Regions from separate parts of the Sodalis sp. RH16 genome, predicted to be linked through region 3. Evidence: predicted binding sites of a transcription regulator. Region 3 holds the regulator's gene; each other region holds the start of a gene.
What was found. Region 3 encodes Fur, which represses iron uptake genes when iron is present. Its sites were predicted from a motif close to ATAATAATGAGAACNACTATCAA; they were not measured.
Positions count from the first base shown of each region.

Region 1 (6,226 bases), 1.1 Mb from region 3:
CAGGAGGCGACGTAATGGCGGTCGAACAGATTCATGGCGTTCAGCGATAACAGCCAGTGTTGTCCCGTGTCATAGTGCACGCCTGCGTCGAACAGGGTCACCGAGGGCACGCGGATGGTGTTCGAGGTGTCATAGCTCGCGCTGAGGTAGCGCACCCCGGCGCTGGTGCCGAAGCCCTGCAGAATACCGTTATGGAAGCTGTAATCCAGCCAGGTGGATACCGTATTGCGCGGCATGCCCCATATTCGTTTCCCGGCCAGCGGCGTGCTATCGCCGTCGAGGGTGGTGGCAGAATCGTTGGAGTCGACCGTCACGGCATGAAGATAGGTGTAAGACGCTATCAGCTGCAGGTTGTCGGTGAGTCGGGCATGTTCCTCCAGCTCCAGTCCTTTGGATCTCACCTTGCCGGCCTGGGTGGAAAAACCCGTATGTTCGGCGTCGGCGGTCAGGACATTTTCCTCGGTAAGATCAAAAAGCGAAGCCGTGGTAAAACTCTCGGAGCCCGCCGGCTGGTATTTGACCCCCACTTCATACTGATTGGCGGTGGTGGGTTTCGCCATACCGCCGCCATAAAGCTCGCCCACCTGAGGAGTAAAGGACTTGGCGAAACTGGCATAAGGCGCAATACCGTTGTCAAACAGGTAAACCAGCCCGGTGCGCCAGGTGAAGGCACGGGAAGACTGCGCGGTGGAGGAAGCGGTGACGGGATTGACATCGTCGGCGTCCGCCCAATCTTCACGCACGCCCAACAGGTAGCGCCAGTTGCCGAAGCTCATCTGATCCTGGCTATAGGCCCCGAGCTGTTTTTGCCGGATAAAATCGTCCGATGACGTGGCCGGGGCGGCGATATCGCCATAATCCGGCGAGAAGACATTCAGCGTCGGCGCGGCCCCCAGCCCTACGGTTTCCCGGTATAAAATGCGCTGGAAATCCACGCCGGTAAGCAGGGTATGGGATACCGGACCGGTATCGAAATCCGCCAATACCTGATTGTCGATGGTGAAAACCTTGGCATGCTCATCATTGAAAAACGCATAGCGATTCACCGTATCGTCGGATCCCGCCGCAAAGCCGTTGCTGAATACGTTATCCAAATCATCTTTGACATAGCTGTAGTGGGTATTCTGCCGCAGGATGAAAACATTATTCAGGCGGTGTTCAAATTCGTAGCCTACCGAATATTGCGTTCTGGAGTGATTATCGAAGCCCGGCGCGCCCATATTGGTATGGGGTGATATCTTGCCGTCGGCGGCGTTGAACAGACTGCCCGCCGCCGGGACGAAATTATAATAGCCGACGTCGGGATCGCGCTGGTATTTGGCCAGTATCGTCAGAGACGTATCGTCATTGGGCCGCCAGGTCACGGCGGGGGCGATATACAGCCGTTTCTGCCGGGTATCCTTCACCTGGGTATCGCTGTCCAGTCCCGTGCCGGTAAGCCGATAAAGCAGCCTGCCGTCATCGGTGAGTTTTCCCCCCAGATCAAAACCGGCCTGGTAGCGATTGTGGCTGCCGATGGTGGTAAAAACCTCATGTACCGGCGTCGCGGTGGGACGCTTGCTCACCAGATTCGCCACGCCGCCGGGATTCACCTGTCCGTAAAGAACGGAAGCCGGTCCGTGCAGGATTTCGATACGTTCCAGCCCGTAGGGATCAAAATTGGCAATGGCATAGCCGAAACTGGTGTCGCTGGGCATTCTCGAACCGTCGAGGAATTGTTCCAGATAAAAGCCCCGGCTAAACAGGTAAGGCGCGCCGGCGGTGGAATCCCCGCGGATTTCGGATCGCACCCCCGCGGTATAACGCAGCGCCTGGGCGACGGTCTGGGCGTTTTGCGCCGTCATCTGTTCCTTGTTCACCACCGAGACGGATTGCGGGATTTCAAGGAGGGGAGTATCGGTCTTGGTGGCGCCCGTCGCCGATTTCGCCACCGGTATTGACGTACCGTCAGGTTTACCGGTCACGACCATCACGCTGGCTGTATTGCCCTCGCCGCCGGTCTGCTCGGCGCCGAATGCCGGTGCGCCGGCCAGCGCCAGGGCCAGTGCGCTTAATTTAAATCCTACCGTCCATTGCCGCCGGGGCCGGAACCCCCCGGATTGCCTTGATGTTAACTTACTCATGCCTTCAACCCTGCCTGATTCCTGCCTGTTTAAGAAAAGAATGCTCACTGGCGTACAGACTCTGCGGCCCGTTGTCACAGCCTAGACTTGAAGGCGAATGATAATGATTTTTCTTCTTATTGAAAGGTGAAGGTTGTCCGTTGTAAGGTGTGTTCCGGCGCCACCCTTTTTTCAGGACGAAAGTTGTCCTAAAACCTGCGCCGCCGGACAAAAATTTCAGGCATTATTCAGCGGATTATTCCAGGAGCGCTCTTGAAGGGGCTTTCCGGCGCCGGGGCGGCGGTGTGAAACAACACCGCCGCCGGCCGGTACCAAAGAGGATGTGATGAATCAGCAGCACAATACCGTTAAGGATAAATATCCCCGATCATGAAGAACAACGCGAGCCTTGCAGAGGCGGGGTTACCCGCTGTTCGCCCGTCCGTCCCCGCGGCCTCCGCCGGGGAGTGCGTTTCGTTTATATCCTATCGCTACGCGCATTTGCAATCCGAAGTATGGCATTCCCATAAAACGGCCCAGCTCACCTACGCCAGCCGGGGCTCGATCAAAATTCACACCGCCACCGGCATATGGACGCTGCCGCCCTATCGGGGGCTGTGGATCCCCTCGGAATTGCCGCACCAGATCCATGCGCTGGGCGATGCCGTAACCCACAACCTCTATTTACCGGAAAATCCCGGCCACAAGCAGGTGGAGGATTATTGCGTCATTCTCATCTCGAAGATGGTGCACTACCTCATTGAGGCGCTGACGCCCCCCGACGAACCGGGGGAAATCAATTATCAGCGCCACCGGCTGATGCTGCCGCTGCTGTTTCATGAACTCAGCGCCGCCGCGCCGGCCACGGCGGGTTTCCTCCCCTTTCCCCGCGAGCGCCGTTTGTGCGCCGTTACCCGGATATTAACGGCGGACCTGGGTAACGAGGATACGTTGGACCAGCTAAGCGCCGGGGTCGGCGCCACGCCGCGCACGCTGTCCCGGCTGTTTCGCCATGATACCGGCCTGACGTTTTCCCAATGGCGGCAACAGCTCAAAATCATGGAGTCCATCAGTTTGATGGCGCAGGGCCGCACCATCGAGGAGATAGCCCAGCGGCTGGGCTATTTCAACGGCAGCGCCTTTATCGCCATGTTCAGGCGAACCCTAGGGGAAACGCCGCAAAGGTATTTCAACACCTTTGAGGAATAATCGCGGCATCGCCATGATGCCGGTTATTCTCCTTAACACGCCAGCGGCTGATTATCGCTCTGGGTTATTTCAGGTTTGCCGGCGCCGGGCGCGCCGGCGGTGCTGCGCCATACAGAAATAGATTCACCGCGCAGCGGGTCATCTCATGGATTCTGGCAAGGCTGACCGGCTGGGACTGACGCTGATAGATGCGGACTTCGGTCTCGGCGGTCAACAGCGCCAGAAACTGCAATGCCCGGATATAGGGATCGCCCACCCGCAGCTCCTCACGATCCATGGCGCCGGCCAGCAATGCCGATAATTTTTCAATGCTTGCCCTGGGACCGGACTCATAAAACAGCGTCCCGATATCGGAATGCCCGGCCTCTCCCACGACCATGCGATAAACGGATAACGCACTGTTGTCGTTTACCAATACCTTCAACATCCGCTTTCCGAAACGCATCAGTTTGTCTTCCAGCGTTTCCGTCTTATCGTCGTAAGCCGTCAACTCTTCCGCTGCCTCGGTCAGGTGCTGAGTGGCATAGGCATGGATAACGGCGGTGAACAGCTCCTCTTTGGACGAAAAATAGCTGTACAGGGTGGCTTTGGAGCCGCCCAGGCGTTTGGACAATTCATTCATCGACGCGCGTTCATAGCCCATTTCCTGAAAGAGCCGGGCGGCAGCCTCAACAATGGCCTCGCGGCGGGCCTGCGTTCGAACCTTCATGGTTTCTCCTGCGACATAAATAAACTCAAGTGTACATTTTCTTGACAAACAAATCATATCAATGCAAAACTAAACCGTACAGTTTGGTTCATTAATAAAAAATAGCCATCATTGTCTTCTTTCATAATAGGGCCGTTCAAATGCAAACAACCTTCAGGAAATCTCGACCCGCGCTTCTTATTCTGTGCATCGCCTTGGCGGCGTGTTCATCAACGCCCCCCGCCCGCTATCAAAATCTTGACTCATCTTCCCGGTTAAGACCCAACACCGATGAAGCATCGTATCGCATTCCCTACCGTTACGCGGAGCCGGTTGACTGGAAAAAATACACCAGCATCATTATTGAACCCGTTGCCCTCTATCAGGGTCCGGACAACCAGTTTGGCGATATGGACCCGTCAGACCGGCAAGCGCTGGTCCACTACATGCAAAATCAGTTCAGTGAAAAACTGCGGGCCCGTTTCAGGGAAGTCACCATCCCCTCTTTGGATACTCTGCGGGTAAAACTGACGCTCACCGGCGCCAAGACCACCACGCCGGTGATCGGTACCTTTACCAAGTTCGATTTGGCCGGCGGCCCCTATAACATCGTTCAGTCCATTCGCGGCAAGGAGGGGTTGATGAACGGCTCCGTGAACTACGCCGTGGAAATTTCGGATGCTTCAACCCGCCGCCTGCTTAACGCCTATGTCGCCAAACAGTATCCCAATGCCCTCAACGTCGGCGCCAGCGTCGGTTCGCTGAGCGCCGCGAAGGTGGGCATTGACAAGGGCGCGGATGAACTGGCGGACATGCTCAAATAAAACCGGAAGTTAACCCGCTGCCGCCCTGTTCCGGTCGGCCTGCATTCATCCGCTTTTCTCCTTGAGCCAGATTCTTTTCGTTTTGGCGGAATCGATGGTGGGCGCATCGCCAAACAGCCGTTTGAATTCCCGGCTGAACTGGGAATTGCTGCTGTAACCGACGATGCTGGCGGCCCGGGAGGCGGTCATATTATCATGCAGCATCATCAGGCGCGCTTTATGCAGGCGGATCTCCTTAAGATATTGCAGCGGCGTGGAATGGGTAATGGCCTTGAAATGGGAATGAAAAGCCGACACGCTCATTCCGCTCTCTTTAGCCAGATCGGCCATATCGAAATTATTCGCGTAATGGGCGTGCATCTGGCTTAATACCTTGGCTATCTGGCCATGCCTTCCTTTATTCAGGGCCAAAAATTTGAGATTATCGCCGCTTTTTTCCATTAGAATGTTATACAGAAACTCCCGCAGGATATTTTGCGACAGTATTCTGGCCGGTTCATTATGCTCAAGGCTTTCCACCAATCTCACCAGAATGCCTGACTGATGCATGGTTAGGGATTGGGTTGAAATGAATTCGATATCCTCGCCGCTTAAGGAAGGATTATCCATCTGTAATAATATTTCCGTAATGAGCGTAGGGGTCACCTTGATAAGGATGCCAATCAGCGGCTCGTCCGGCGAGCCTATCGTCTCGCATTCAAACGGCATTGGAATGGTCAGGGTAAGATATTCATTTTTGTCATAAATAAAAAGCCGTTCACCCATGGTGCCGATCTTTTTTCCCTGCAGAATGATAACAATGGATGGCTCATACATTACCGCGCTGCGCGGAATATGCTTTGAGGAGCGTATAAAATTAATTTCGGGCATTCGGGTGGTGAATACGCCGTCCCCGGAAATCAGCCGATTAATAATGCCTATCATTTTTTTATTTCGTTTATCAATGACGCTCATTAATTCCGACATGTCTGCACTCACTTTCAGATTAAATGAATATACCCGTCATCCGGTTATACCGAGCTAACACATCATTATTTTCATTCATATTTCCTTAATATATTTTTCCCTTTTGATAAGTCATTATAGTTGATACGAAGCGCATTTCACACCCGCGGCGCGGACAGGCCGTGGGCCCGGCGTGGGGCGAGGCCTGCCGCGCCGGGAAAGCAAAAAAACAAAAATCAGGCAAGACAATTGCAATAACAGGCAACCCGGCCGGTGAAAACTGCATATACACTTAGGATCTCAGCACGGCGTTACTTGTCACCATCTGTTGTTTCCCTTCGTTTTAAGCATTGCGGCAATCATTCAATTTTATCCTGACTGGAAGACCATCATGGCTAAAAACATCCCGTTGCATCTCAATGTAAATAATAGAGATTTTGACGTCACGCTGGATCCCC
Region 1 covers NZ_CP178737.1:4,421,505-4,427,730, reverse strand. The annotation lists gene ACL2XJ_RS20275 (TonB-dependent siderophore receptor) at 1-2,123, opposite strand, end outside; gene ACL2XJ_RS20270 (AraC family transcriptional regulator) at 2,493-3,311, shown strand; gene ACL2XJ_RS20265 (TetR/AcrR family transcriptional regulator) at 3,376-4,020, opposite strand; gene ACL2XJ_RS20260 (DUF3313 family protein) at 4,161-4,823, shown strand; gene ACL2XJ_RS20255 (AraC family transcriptional regulator) at 4,869-5,789, opposite strand; gene ACL2XJ_RS20250 ((2Fe-2S)-binding protein) at 6,160-6,226, shown strand, end outside.
Region 1: the regulator Fur is predicted to act here: its motif matches at 2,221-2,243, upstream of ACL2XJ_RS20275 (TonB-dependent siderophore receptor).

Region 2 (6,226 bases), 1.1 Mb from region 3:
AGTTGCCGATCGCTGCTGAGCCAGGAGAGGACGCCGGTGGCCGAGCCGCACAGCGCATTGATGGCGATACCCGCCAGCAGTAAACGTGACAGCGTCCCACCGCCGGCGCGGCTGAGGGAAAATATCACCAGCGTGACGAGCAGGCTGCCGCAGAAGGCGGCGAGGGTTGAAGAATACAAGGCCACCAGCGGCGGCAGGGAGAGGGGCAATACCACCGAGCAGGCCACCGCCAGCGCCGCGCCGCTGCTGATGCCCAATAAACCGGGATCCGCCAGGGGATTGCGGAACAATCCCTGCATCACGCCGCCGGCCATCGCCAGCGCCGCCCCGATCAGCACCGCCAGCAGTACGCGCGGTAAACGGATGTTCAGCCAGATGTGCCACGTGGCATCGTTAAACGAAGTGCGCCACAATAACGGCAGGGAGATGGGTACCGCCCCCAGATTTGCCGCCGCCGCCATCAGCAAAATCAGCATAAACAGCAGCAGCAACAGACGGCGGAGCGTCATCGTATGGCTTCCGCGCTGCGGCGAAGCCGGGCGATGGCGGCCGGCGTTGACGGGCCGAAGCCCAGCAGCGCCATGTCATCCACCGCCAGCAGCCGATGTTGTTTACCGGCGGGGGTCATCGCCAGTCCGGGCAATCGCCAGAGCTGCGCCTCGCCGCCGAGGGCGTCGATGCCGTCGCGGCTTATGACCACCAGATCCGGCGCGCTGGCGATAACCCCTTCCTGGGACAGGGTTTGATAATGAACAAATCCCTGCATGGCGTTTTGCAGACCGGCGGCGTGAATGGCCGCATCGGCCGCGGTCTGTTGGCCGGCCGCCATGGCCGTCATCCCGCTGTGGCTGAGAATAAACAGCACTTTCACCGGCAGCGGCGACGCAGGAATGGCGGCCAGTTGCCCCTGCACCTGTTGTTGCAGCGCCTTGCCCTGCTCAGGACGGTTCAACGCATCGGCCACCACCGCAATCTTGTGGGCAATGGCCGAGGCAAAAGCGTCTCCCGGCACCGTGACCACTTTCACGCCGTTGTCCGCCAATTGTTCCAGCACCAGGGAGGGCTTGGCCTGCTCGCTCACCAGCACCAGCGTCGGCCGCATGGCCAGGATCCCTTCGGCGTTCAGCTGCCGCAAATAGCCGATATCGGGTAAAGTCTTCACCTTTTCCGGCTGCAGACTGGTGCTGTCCCGCGCCACGACTTCGTCGCCGGCGCCGAGATCAAACACGATTTCGGTGACATCGCCGCCGATGGTGACGATACGCGGCGCCGCCAGCAGGGAGCAGGGCAACGCCAGTAGGACCAGCAGCCAGCCTTTCATGCCGCCGCTCCCCGGGCGGTCAATAACCCGATTTGCGACCGCCACCGCGTTTGCTCCGGCTGTCCTTCGCTGCGCTGGCCGAAAAGCTGTGCTATCTGCGTGCCGTCGGCGGCAAACAGTTCCAGGCTGGTGACCACGCCGCCGCCGGTGGGTTTGCGGGTGACCCAGCTTTCCGCGATCCGGTCTTCCATCAGGTGCAGGGTAAACTCGGTGTTAAAGACGTTGATCCAGTTCTGCCAGGGGGTCACTTTCTCTATCACGCCGGTAAAGATCTGCACGCAGCCCCGGTTGCCGACAAAAATCATGATTTCGTTGCCGTCCTGCCGCGCCGCCTCAAGAATTTCCCTCAGCGCCTGGTTGTCCACCCGGCAGGCCAGATCTTCGGATACGGCGCGGAACGCCTGCTGGCGCGTCAGGTTATGCCGCTTGAGCAGGTTGAAAAACTGATGGACGTCGGTCATCTCCCGCCACTCCCGCTCCAGCTGCGGCGGGGCCTCGGCCTGTTCATTGGCGGCGGGCGGGGGAGCGAGGACCAGCGGCGGATTGTCCGCCGAGGAGAACCGGCCGATGCATCGATCCCAGTCCGCCATGCGGGTCTGCGCGGTGGCATAGACTTTCAGCACCGCGTCGCCGTGACCATCGTAAAACTGAATGCTTTGACGCTCACCCCGCGCCGTTTGCTCGTTGACAAAAAATGCGCTGGCCCACTGCGCGGGAAACAGTCGCAGATCCAACCCCCGCGGATTGAGCACCAGCCCGCCGTGCTCACCTATCCGCCAGTGCTGATAACGGCCAATCTGTTCATGTACCGCGTACTCATTACGGGTAATGGACTTGGTCTCATCCACGGCCTCCAGGGCCGCCAGCATCGCGGGCACATCAAGGCGAAGCCGTCTGGCTTCGGTACCGACGCGGGCATGGGTCAGCTCGGCCTCGCTGATATTCATCAAACGCGCCACATCGCGGGCGTATTTATGCGGATGCAGCGCTTTGAGTTGCAGATAGGTCTGATAGCGATGGTTCATGACAACGTCCTTTATTCATAGGGACCGTCGCAACGGACGGTAAATGGCTCAATGAATATCATTAACCGGCAGCCTCCGAGGGCAACGCCGACAGTAAAAAAAGGCAAATGTTATGGGAATGTTTCAAGATAATAATTTTAATGATAATGATTACAATTATCATTGTCAATCTCGGCCATCGTAAGAAATCAGTGGGGATATCGACAGGAGAGTGTCGTGATAACGCTAAAAAACCGTAACATGCGCTTTAGCTAAGCTCTTAGATTATCAGTCTATTCTTGTCATGGAGCGTGCAAGGCTCCGTCGCGGCGTGAAAAGTATCTCAGATCAATAAAGGGCATTTTAGCGCCCGGTTGAAGGAGAATCCTCTTGCAATCAGGGATATTAATAATAATGATTATCATTCAATTTCCATAAAATATGATCGGATAACAAGATGTCGATGGATTTAACCCCTTTCTTTGCCCGAGAAGGCCAACAGCCGTTCGATAACCGGGTGATGGCGATGCCCTGGCGCAATCAACGCCCGCTGGACGGCGACAGTATCAGCCAGGGATGGCGGCAATTACAGCAACGCACGCTGCCGGCGCGTAAGCGTCTGCTTTATATCCATATTCCGTTCTGTGCCACCCATTGCTCGTTTTGCGGGTTTTATCAAAATCCGTTGAAATCGGACAGTACCGCCGTCTATACCGAATGTTTACTGAGTGAACTGCAGCTGGAAGCGGACAGCCCGTTGCACCAGTCCGCACCCATCCACGGGGTCTATCTGGGGGGCGGTACGCCCACCGCGCTCACCGCCGCCGAGTTGAACAGGGTGATTCGCCGCATTCGCCACAGTCTGCCCCTGGCGCCGGATTGCGAAATTACCGTCGAAGGCCGTGTCCTCAATGTTGATGATGAACGCCTGGATGCCTGTCTGGATGCGGGCGTCAACCGATTCTCCATCGGCATCCAGACATTCGACACCCGCATCCGCCGCCGGATGGGGCGCATCTCCGATGGCGAGACGGCCATCGCGTTCCTTGAACGGCTGTGCCGGCGCGATCGGGCGGCGGTGGTGTGCGATCTTCTGTTCGGGCTGCCGGGGCAAACATTGTCGGGCTGGCGGGATGACCTGAAGATTATCAGTGAATTACCCTTGGATGGCGTGGATTTGTATGCCCTGAATGTATTGGCCGGCACGCCGCTGTATAAAGCGGTGGAAAATGGACGGACCACCCTGCCGGATGTGACGGAGCGATTGGCCTTTTACCGTGCCGGCGCCGATGTGCTGGCCGGGCAGGGGTGGCATCAGCTAAGCAACAGCCACTGGGCGAAGACCAGTCGTGAACGTAATTTGTACAACCTGCTGATCAAGCAGGGCGCGGATTACCTGGCGTTGGGCAGCGGCGCCGGCGGCAGCCTAGACGGACAGGCCTATATGCTGGAACGTAATCTGGAACGCTACTATCAGCGGGTTCGGCTAGGAGAAAAACCCATCGCCATGATGACGGCCCCCCATGCGCCTGAACCCTGGCAGCACCAGCTTCAGGGCGGCATCGAAACCGGCCGGGTGGCGCTATCCGCCTTGACCGACCACAGCGGTGCCTTGCGCCCGCTGCTGAGCCAGTGGCAGCGGGCGGGGCTTATCGTGGACGACTCTTCCTGTATGCGCCTGACGGTGGACGGCCGTTTTTGGGCCAATAATCTATTACAGGCATTGCGGCTGCTGATACCGCGGCTGGCAGCCGAAGCGGATCGGTAGGCCTCTGCCAGCGAGAGGGCACCAGCGCCGGATACATCACAAATGATGTCTGAATGTAACCATTGTTGTTTTATCGATAAGTAACGGCAAGAAAACGGTAAGCGTAAAAAAATCGTCTTTGAGATTGATATTGAAAATCATTATCATTACTATCTTTCATCTCAGACACGTCATTTATAAAATAGATCTTGCCGGCCATCACCGGACGTAGAGAAATATTGCCATTATCCTTTTAATAATTGTGGCAATAACAAAATAACCTTTATCTTGATAAGAGATTTTAATTTTTTTGGGAATGGTAATTTCAATACTGATAGCAATGGCTGAGCACCCTATAATCACTATAGATTGTGAGAGAATTATATGCTTCCGCCAAGTAAAAAAAGGATGCGCGTCAATTTCAATAAATTCTTTCTGACGAGCGTATTAACCGGTGCCATTGTAAGCGTATTATCAACGGAAAGTTATGCCGACAATAATGACGCCCTTATTCTTAATACACAGGACGCTACGGCCAAAGAGAACAATAAACCGGCCGCGCCGGAACAATCGGCTATTAAACAGCAAAACCAGGAAACGCTTACCGTCACCGCGCCGCGTATCAAAAATAAGGCCGGGTCCCAGACAACCCTGAGCGCCGCCGAGCTGCAAAAAAACGGCGGCACTGATTTCGGCACTATCATGCGCTATCAGCCGCTTATCAGCGCCACGGGTGCCAGCGGCGGATCCGGCGCCGGAAAAAGCGGCTTCGATCGCGGCGGTTACACCGGCTATAATATCCGCGGGCTTGAGAGCAACCGTGTCGGCATCGATGTGGACGGTATTCCGCAGCCGGATGCCACCAGCCGCGGTTACGTCGGTCGCGCAGGATTAAATACGTTCGGTATCGGCCGCGATTATATCGACCCCTATATGTATGGCAACGTGGATATTCAGTCCGGCGCGACCTCCATTGATAACCCCAATATTTATATTGGCGGGGCCGTCTCTTTTAACCCAAAGTCTGCTGATTATTATCTTTCCCCCACCCGGCAAACCTATTTTGGCTACCAGAGCGATTATGATTCTTCCAATCGCAGCTGGCATAACGGCATTACCGCCGCCGGCGGCGACGAAACGTTACGCGGGATCTTTGTTTACAGCCGCCGGGATGGTCAGCAGACCCGCAATAACAGCGGTACCGTGGATGCCTATCCGGCCAACTGGCATTCCGATGCCTTTATGACGTCCGGTATCTGGCAGCCCAACGATCAGCATAAACTGACCGGGACTTTCGATTATTATAATAAGACCAACCACACCCATTATGATGGCTGGAATTCAGCGGGAAGCGCCATTATCGGCACCACGGATCAGACCAGCCAGACCCGCCGCTACGGCGTCAGCCTGAAAGACGACTGGACGCCGTTTAACGACATTATCGACAGCATGTCTTCGAAGCTCTATTACCAGCATACTGAGGCCCATGACTGGACTTATATGCCTGAAAGCACCACCAGCATGGAAACGGTCTTATCCAATTACGATACGGATACCGTAGGTTTTAATAATGCGCTGGCCAAAACCCTGGGGCGCCATGACCTGAGCGCCGGGGTGAACGCCAGCCTGACAACCACGAAACGGCCCTTCACCCAGGTGCCCGCCCAGAGTGTTTATAACATCATTATGCAACCCCAGGCGGACAGCAAAACCACTGCGCTGGGGGCCTTTGCCCAAGATCAAATCAACTTTGATCTTGGCGGTAAGCATTTTGCCATTATTCCCGGCGTACGGGTGGCTCATCAGTCCACCAAACCGCAGAATCTTTCCAGCCTGGCCAGCGGCAGCACGGCCTTGGACGAGTCTGAACTGGCGTCGCTGTATGGCAAGAGTAATTCTGACACTCAGGTATTGCCGTCACTGGTTTTTCAATATGATCTTACGCCGCGCCTGATGACCTATTTGCAGTATAAACGAGGCGCACAGTTCCCGAATCCCAGCCAGCTGTACAGTTCCTGGAATCTGGGGTCGAGTTATGCCGGCACGTCACAATATGCCCTGATCGGGAATCCCGACCTGAAAACCGAAACCAGCAACAACCTGGAGTGGGGAGTAAAAGGAGAGGTGGCTGACGGGGTGACGATGCATACCTCC
Region 2 covers NZ_CP178737.1:4,438,230-4,444,455, forward strand. The annotation lists gene ACL2XJ_RS20320 (FecCD family ABC transporter permease) at 1-509, opposite strand, end outside; gene ACL2XJ_RS20325 (heme/hemin ABC transporter substrate-binding protein) at 506-1,321, opposite strand; gene ACL2XJ_RS20330 (hemin-degrading factor) at 1,318-2,346, opposite strand; gene hutW (heme anaerobic degradation radical SAM methyltransferase ChuW/HutW) at 2,783-4,093, shown strand; gene ACL2XJ_RS20340 (TonB-dependent receptor domain-containing protein) at 4,481-6,226, shown strand, end outside.
Region 2: the regulator Fur is predicted to act here: its motif matches at 4,224-4,246, upstream of ACL2XJ_RS20340 (TonB-dependent receptor domain-containing protein).

Region 3 (6,226 bases):
CCGTCATGATCCAGATACATAAACCGGAACGTCTGGTCGATTTCTTCATTGACCAGCGTCAAATCCAGCTGGTAATGCTCAGCGATGCGCTGCCAATAGGCAATGCCCGAGCCGCCAAGGGGGTCGACGCCCAGCTTGAGGCCGGCGCCCTGGATGGCCGCCATATCCACCACCTCCGCCAGACCTTCCACATAAGCCTGCACCAGATCCTGGGCGTGGACACGGCCGCTGTTCCAGGCCGCGTCGAGGGATTGGCGCCGCACGCCCCGCAGTTCATCCGCCAGCAGAGCATTGGCGCGCTCTTCGATGACTTTGGTCAGGTTGGTGTCGGCCGGTCCGCCATTGGGCGGATTATATTTGATGCCGCCGTCTTCCGGCGGATTGTGCGAAGGCGTAATCACGATACCGTCCGCCTGGGGACCGCCGCGGCGATTATGGACCAAAATGGCGTTAGACACCGCGGGCGTCGGGGTGAAGCCGTTATCCTGCTGGACGATGATATCCACGCCGTTGGCGCTCAGCACTTCCAGTACGGAAATAAAGGCCGGTTCGGACAGGGCGTGGGTATCTTTGCCCACATAACAAGGCCCGGTAATACCCTGTTTTTGACGTTCTTCCGCAATCGCCTGGCTGATGGCCAGGATGTGGGCTTCGTTGAAACTGTGGCGCCCCGCGCTGCCGCGATGGCCTGAAGTACCGAATTTCACCGCATGGGCGGCATTACCTGGCTCGGGCCGCAAAACATAATATTGCGAGGTCAACTGCGCCACGTTAATCAAATCACTTTGCCGGGCGGGTTGTCCGGCACGGGGGCTATTAGCCATCGGTGCTTCTCCATTGGCTGTCGTTTATCAAATGGTGCCGCAAACTTTATCTGTCAGTTCCACCGGGAACTGCATAGCCAGCATAATGTGTTCTACCATACCCCGTTTACGATCGGTGTTGGTATTGGTAATAACCCAGTAGGGCGTTCCCGGCACCTGCTTAGGTTTAGTATGGCTGCCGTTTTGCAATAATGTGTGCTCATCGCCGGCAAAATAGGTCCGGGTACGGCCGCGCAGCACGTCCGCCGCTTCGGAGAAATCGGCGGGCGACAAGGAATAAAGGGTGGACAGCACCAGTATGAAACGCTCTACCGCCTTGTTTTGTTCAGCATAGACGTCCGAGAGCAATAATTCACGCATCGCCCTGACGCGATCCCGGGCCGGGGTCGAGGCTTCCGTTTTTGCCGGCGCGGCGGATGCCGGACGGACGGGCTCATTGGCCTGGGGAGAAAATTTCAGCATCCGGCGCAGGATGTCCGAGGCGCTTTCGCCGATATGCTGGGTGTGGCTGGCAATAAAACGGTAGAGGTCTTCGTCGAGTTCGATTGTTTTCATCTTTATCCGGGGGCTTTCTTCTCTTAAATCAATCAACAGGATTATACAAGCTAAACCGGCCCCGCGAACAGCGCTAGTATCCGGCTTTGGCATAAAGTCGGAATTTCCCCGACGGCGATGCGGGGATTGATACCCTTTTTTGCGGCGCAGGCGTCAATACCTCATGATACGCTAGTCGCCTTTGCTGTCGACACGAGGATCGGGATGAAATTACATTATCGTTTGCAACCGGCCCGGCAACCGGGAAACGCTTTGCCGGTGGTATTACTGCACGGCCTGTTCGGCAGTTTGGACAATCTGGGCGTACTGGCGCGCGCGCTGGGGGAAAATCATGCCACCCTGCAAATCGATCTGCGCAATCACGGCCTTTCGCCCCACGACGACGAGGCCGGTTATGGCGCCATGAGCGGGGATGTGGCGGCCTTGCTTGACGAATTGCAATTGGGGAAATGCATCATTATCGGCCACTCCATGGGGGGCAAGGTGGCTATGGCGCTGTCGGCGCTGATGCCGGATCGCATCGCCGCGCTGGTGGTGATTGATATCGCGCCGGTGGCCTATCCCACCCGTCATCACGACCCGGTATTCGCCGCCCTCAGACGGGTGGAGAAGGCGGGAGCGGCGCAGCGTAGCGAGGCGGCGCTGCTGATGGAACAGGATATCGACGATAAGGACACTATTCAGTTCTTATTGAAATCCTTTTCCCAGGGCGCGTGGCGATTCAATATCGATGCATTATGGGAAAACTATCCGGCGCTTATCGGCTGGAAGGAAATACCGCCCTGGGACGGGCCGGTATTATTTATCCGCGGCGGCCTCTCCCCCTATGTGAAGGAGGAGTACAGCGAAGCCATCCGGCGGCAGTTTCCACGGGCGCGGGCCCACGTGGTGGCCGGCGCGGGCCATTGGGTGCATGCCCAAAAGCCTGAAGCGACGCTGCGCGCCGTTGTGCGGTTTCTGGCGGATTCCCTGGGGAGCTAGCCGCGACCGGCCGGTTTACCCATCCGGCAGTGTTAATCATTGTCGTTTATCACCGGGGTGGGGTAATATGGCTTGCTATGTTTACCGGCAAGGACTTACCCGCCCGCTTTTGGATGCACAATCCCTTCACGACTTATGGCAAAAGAACAAACGGACCGCACCACCCTGGATTTGTTTATCGATGAAAAACGCCCGGGGCGCCCGAAAACCAACCCGCTTTCCCGTGATGAACAATTGCGAATCAATAAACGCAATCAATTGCGCCGGGACAAGGTGCGGGGTCTGCGCCGGGTTGAGTTAAAAATCAATGCGCAGGCGGTGGCTGCATTAAACGAGCTGGCTTTTCAGCACGCTCTCTCCCGCAGCGAGCTGATTGAACAAATCCTGCTGGCCGAATTGGAACGGCATCAGGATGCCGCCGGCAAGGAAGATTAAGGCCGGGCTCGCCGTCCGGGACCGGAAAAGACCGGCTTTTGCGATAAAACTCCGGTTGAACGAGTTTCTCCCGCTGTGAGGGTCTGCTATTATTGCACGATTATTTCCCGAAAAGCCGGTTGATCGTCTGGTAAACCATATCCTTAATATTTAAGAGGTTTTCAAATTCATGGCAAGCGTAGGCATTTTTTTTGGCAGTGACACCGGCAATACCGAAAATATTGCCAAAATGATTCAAAAGCAGCTGGGCGCCGATGTTGCCGAAGTGCATGACATTGCCAAAAGCAGCAAAGAGGACCTGGAACAATTCTCCACCCTGCTGCTGGGCATTCCCACCTGGTATTACGGCGAAGCGCAATGTGACTGGGACGACTTTTTCCCCACATTGGAAGACATTGATTTCACGGGAAAACAGGTAGCGCTGTTCGGCTGCGGCGATCAGGAAGACTACGCCGAATATTTTTGTGATGCCATGGGCACCATTCGCGATATCATCGAACCCCATGGCGCCACCATCGTGGGTCATTGGCCTACCGCCGGCTACCATTTTGAAGCATCGAAGGGTCTGGCGGACGATAAGCATTTTATCGGTTTGGCCATAGACGAAGATCGCCAGCCAGAGCTGACCAATGACCGCGTGGACGCCTGGGTAAAACAAATCAGCGCCGAACTCAAGCTCGGCTGAGCCGCCGCCGGGTTTCCCGGCTAAACCCGTGCCGTCCATAGCGTTGACGGCCGGTTGAAGCTGTTGATATATAATTCCTTTCAAATCGATAGATACAAGTTTTTAACTTTCATCCACAAAGCAGTACAATAGCCTGGCGGTTAGACCGATTTTAATGAAATGTGATAAAACTTGCCTCACCTTAAACAGACTATCATTGTAAAAAGGCCGCGGTTTTCATTTTACACAGGCAGTCCTATAATGAGACGGCGTTACATTTTTCAGGCCGACCATTGTTATAGGCTACATTAGCCTACAATCAAATTATCAAAGCAACAGGACTAAACCCGCATGACTGACAATAATATTGCATTGAAGAAGGCCGGCCTGAAAGTCACACTTCCCAGACTTAAAATTCTGGAAGTGCTGCAAGATCCGGAATGCCATCACGTCAGTGCGGAGGATCTCTATAAAAAACTGATCGATATGGGTGAGGAGATTGGTTTAGCCACCGTTTATCGCGTACTGAATCAGTTTGATGACGCCGGGATCGTCACCCGCCATAATTTCGAAGGCGGTAAATCCGTTTTTGAACTGACGCAGCAACATCATCACGACCACCTGATCTGCCTTGATTGCGGCAAGGTCATTGAATTTCGTGACGAGTTTATCGAAGCGCGCCAACGGGATATCGCTAAAAAACACAATATCAAACTCACTAATCACAGTTTATATCTTTATGGCCATTGTGAAGTCGGCAATTGCCGTGAGGATGAGACCCTGCACGATCATGATGTTGACGAAGCGGTGCACAGCCTTAAAGAGTAACCATAGCGACACCGGGCATCGTTCAAAGCTTGAAAACCACTGCTGAAACGGGTGGTTTTGGTTATTCCGCAAATTGCCGATGGCACCTGGACTGATGCCGCCCCGTTTCTTATCCCGCTGCCGTTGATTCTTTCACTCCATTCGCTCCTCAGCCCCTTCATGCCGGCCAGGCGGCCACAGCCCGTTGAGCCTGCGCCGTGGAATCGCATCAGCAAAAGAAACTTCACGAATTAAAATTTATTATAAATATTTAAAACAATCACACACCCATCAATTCTCATTCCTGCTGTTCAAATCCACAAGCGAAAAAGAATCTTCGCTAAAAATACATGTTACCTATTGTATTACAATAATATTTTATTCGTAAGGCTTCGGTGTCGTTTCCACGGCGCCATGAGCAATGTCCGGCATTACTTTTACAAAAAGCACCAACTTTATAAATTATTTTAAAACGTGAAGTATGCTGCATATTTGTTATGCATCCTATGTTGATATAGTGCCGTCAGCAATGATAATCAGAGAGCTGAAAATGACTGAATCGGAACTGAACGGCGCCATGCCCCGAGGTATCGGCATCGCTCCCTATCTTCGCATCAAGCAAGAAGGGATGACCGAAAATGAAAGCCGGATCGTGGAGTGGTTTTTAACGCCAGGCAATCTTAGCCATATTTCCGGCATTAAAGAGGTGGCGCAAAGCCTCGGCATGTCGGAAGCCATGATTGTCAAGGTGTCGAAAATTCTGGGCTTCAGCGGTTTTCGGCAGCTTCGCAGCGCGATTGTCGAATATTTTGATCATGCGGATCATGATATTACCGCCGAACTGTCGCCGGATGACAGTCCGGAGGATCTGGTGAATAAGGTGTTTAACCTCACGGTACGCACCATCGTTGAAGGACAGGCCATTGTCGATGCGCAGGAGATCCAGCAGGCCGCCCGCTGTTTTTTCAATGCCCGCCAGCGTGAACTCTATGGCGTCGGCGGCTCGAATTCAATTTGTACCGACGTTCAGCACAAATTCCTGAAAATCGGCCTGCGCTGCACCGCATTCCGCGATGCCCACCTGATGATGATGTCGGCATCCCTGTTACAGCCCGGCGATGCGGCGCTGGTGGTGTCCCATTCGGGCCGCACCACCGATCTCAAGCGGGTGGTGGAAATTGCCAAGGACAACGGGGCGAAAATTATTTGCATTACCCACAGCAGCAATTCAGCCATAGCGCGGCTGGCGGATTTCAACATCTGTTCACCGGCCCCGGAAACGCCGCTGCTGGGCAGGAATGCCTCGGCCCGTATTCTGCAATTGACCCTGCTGGATGCGTTTTTTGTTTCGGTAGCCAGGCAGGATATTGATTTAGCTAATAAAAATTTGGAAAAAACCAGTGCCATTACCCAGTACCTGAAGCGTGATTATAAATAATTCTCTCTTGGAGATAAAAAATGAATAAATTCATTAAATTTGTCGGCAGTGCGGCCTGCGGGTTGATGTTGTCCACCGTGGCGGCCCGGGCGGCAGCCGATTACGCCGTCGTATTGAAAACCCTGTCCAATCCCTATTGGGTGGAAATGAAACAAGGCGTTGAGCAAAAGGCAAAGGAGCTGGGTGTAACCGTCGATATTTTCGCATCACCCTCCGAGGGGGATTTTCAATCGCAATTACAGCTGTTCGAGGATTTGACCAATAAAAATTATAAAGGCATCGCCTTTGCGCCTTTATCTTCGGTAAACCTGGTTATCCCGGTGGCCAAGGCCTATCAGCAAGGCATTCACCTGGTGAATCTCGATGAAAAAATCGATATGGACAGCCTCACCAAAGCCAAAGGCAACGTGGAAGCCTTCATTACCACTGATAACGTTACCGTCGGCGCCAGCGCGGCCAAATACATTATTGGCAAACTGGGTAAAGACGGCGGCGACGTGGCCATTATTGAAGGCAAGGCCG
Region 3 covers NZ_CP178737.1:3,295,485-3,301,710, reverse strand. The annotation lists gene pgm (phosphoglucomutase (alpha-D-glucose-1,6-bisphosphate-dependent)) at 1-824, opposite strand, end outside; gene seqA (replication initiation negative regulator SeqA) at 852-1,379, opposite strand; gene ACL2XJ_RS15200 (alpha/beta fold hydrolase) at 1,584-2,360, shown strand; gene ybfE (LexA regulated protein) at 2,496-2,795, shown strand; gene fldA (flavodoxin FldA) at 2,965-3,480, shown strand; gene fur (ferric iron uptake transcriptional regulator) at 3,811-4,287, shown strand; gene alsR (transcriptional repressor AlsR) at 4,817-5,704, shown strand; gene alsB (D-allose transporter substrate-binding protein) at 5,725-6,226, shown strand, end outside.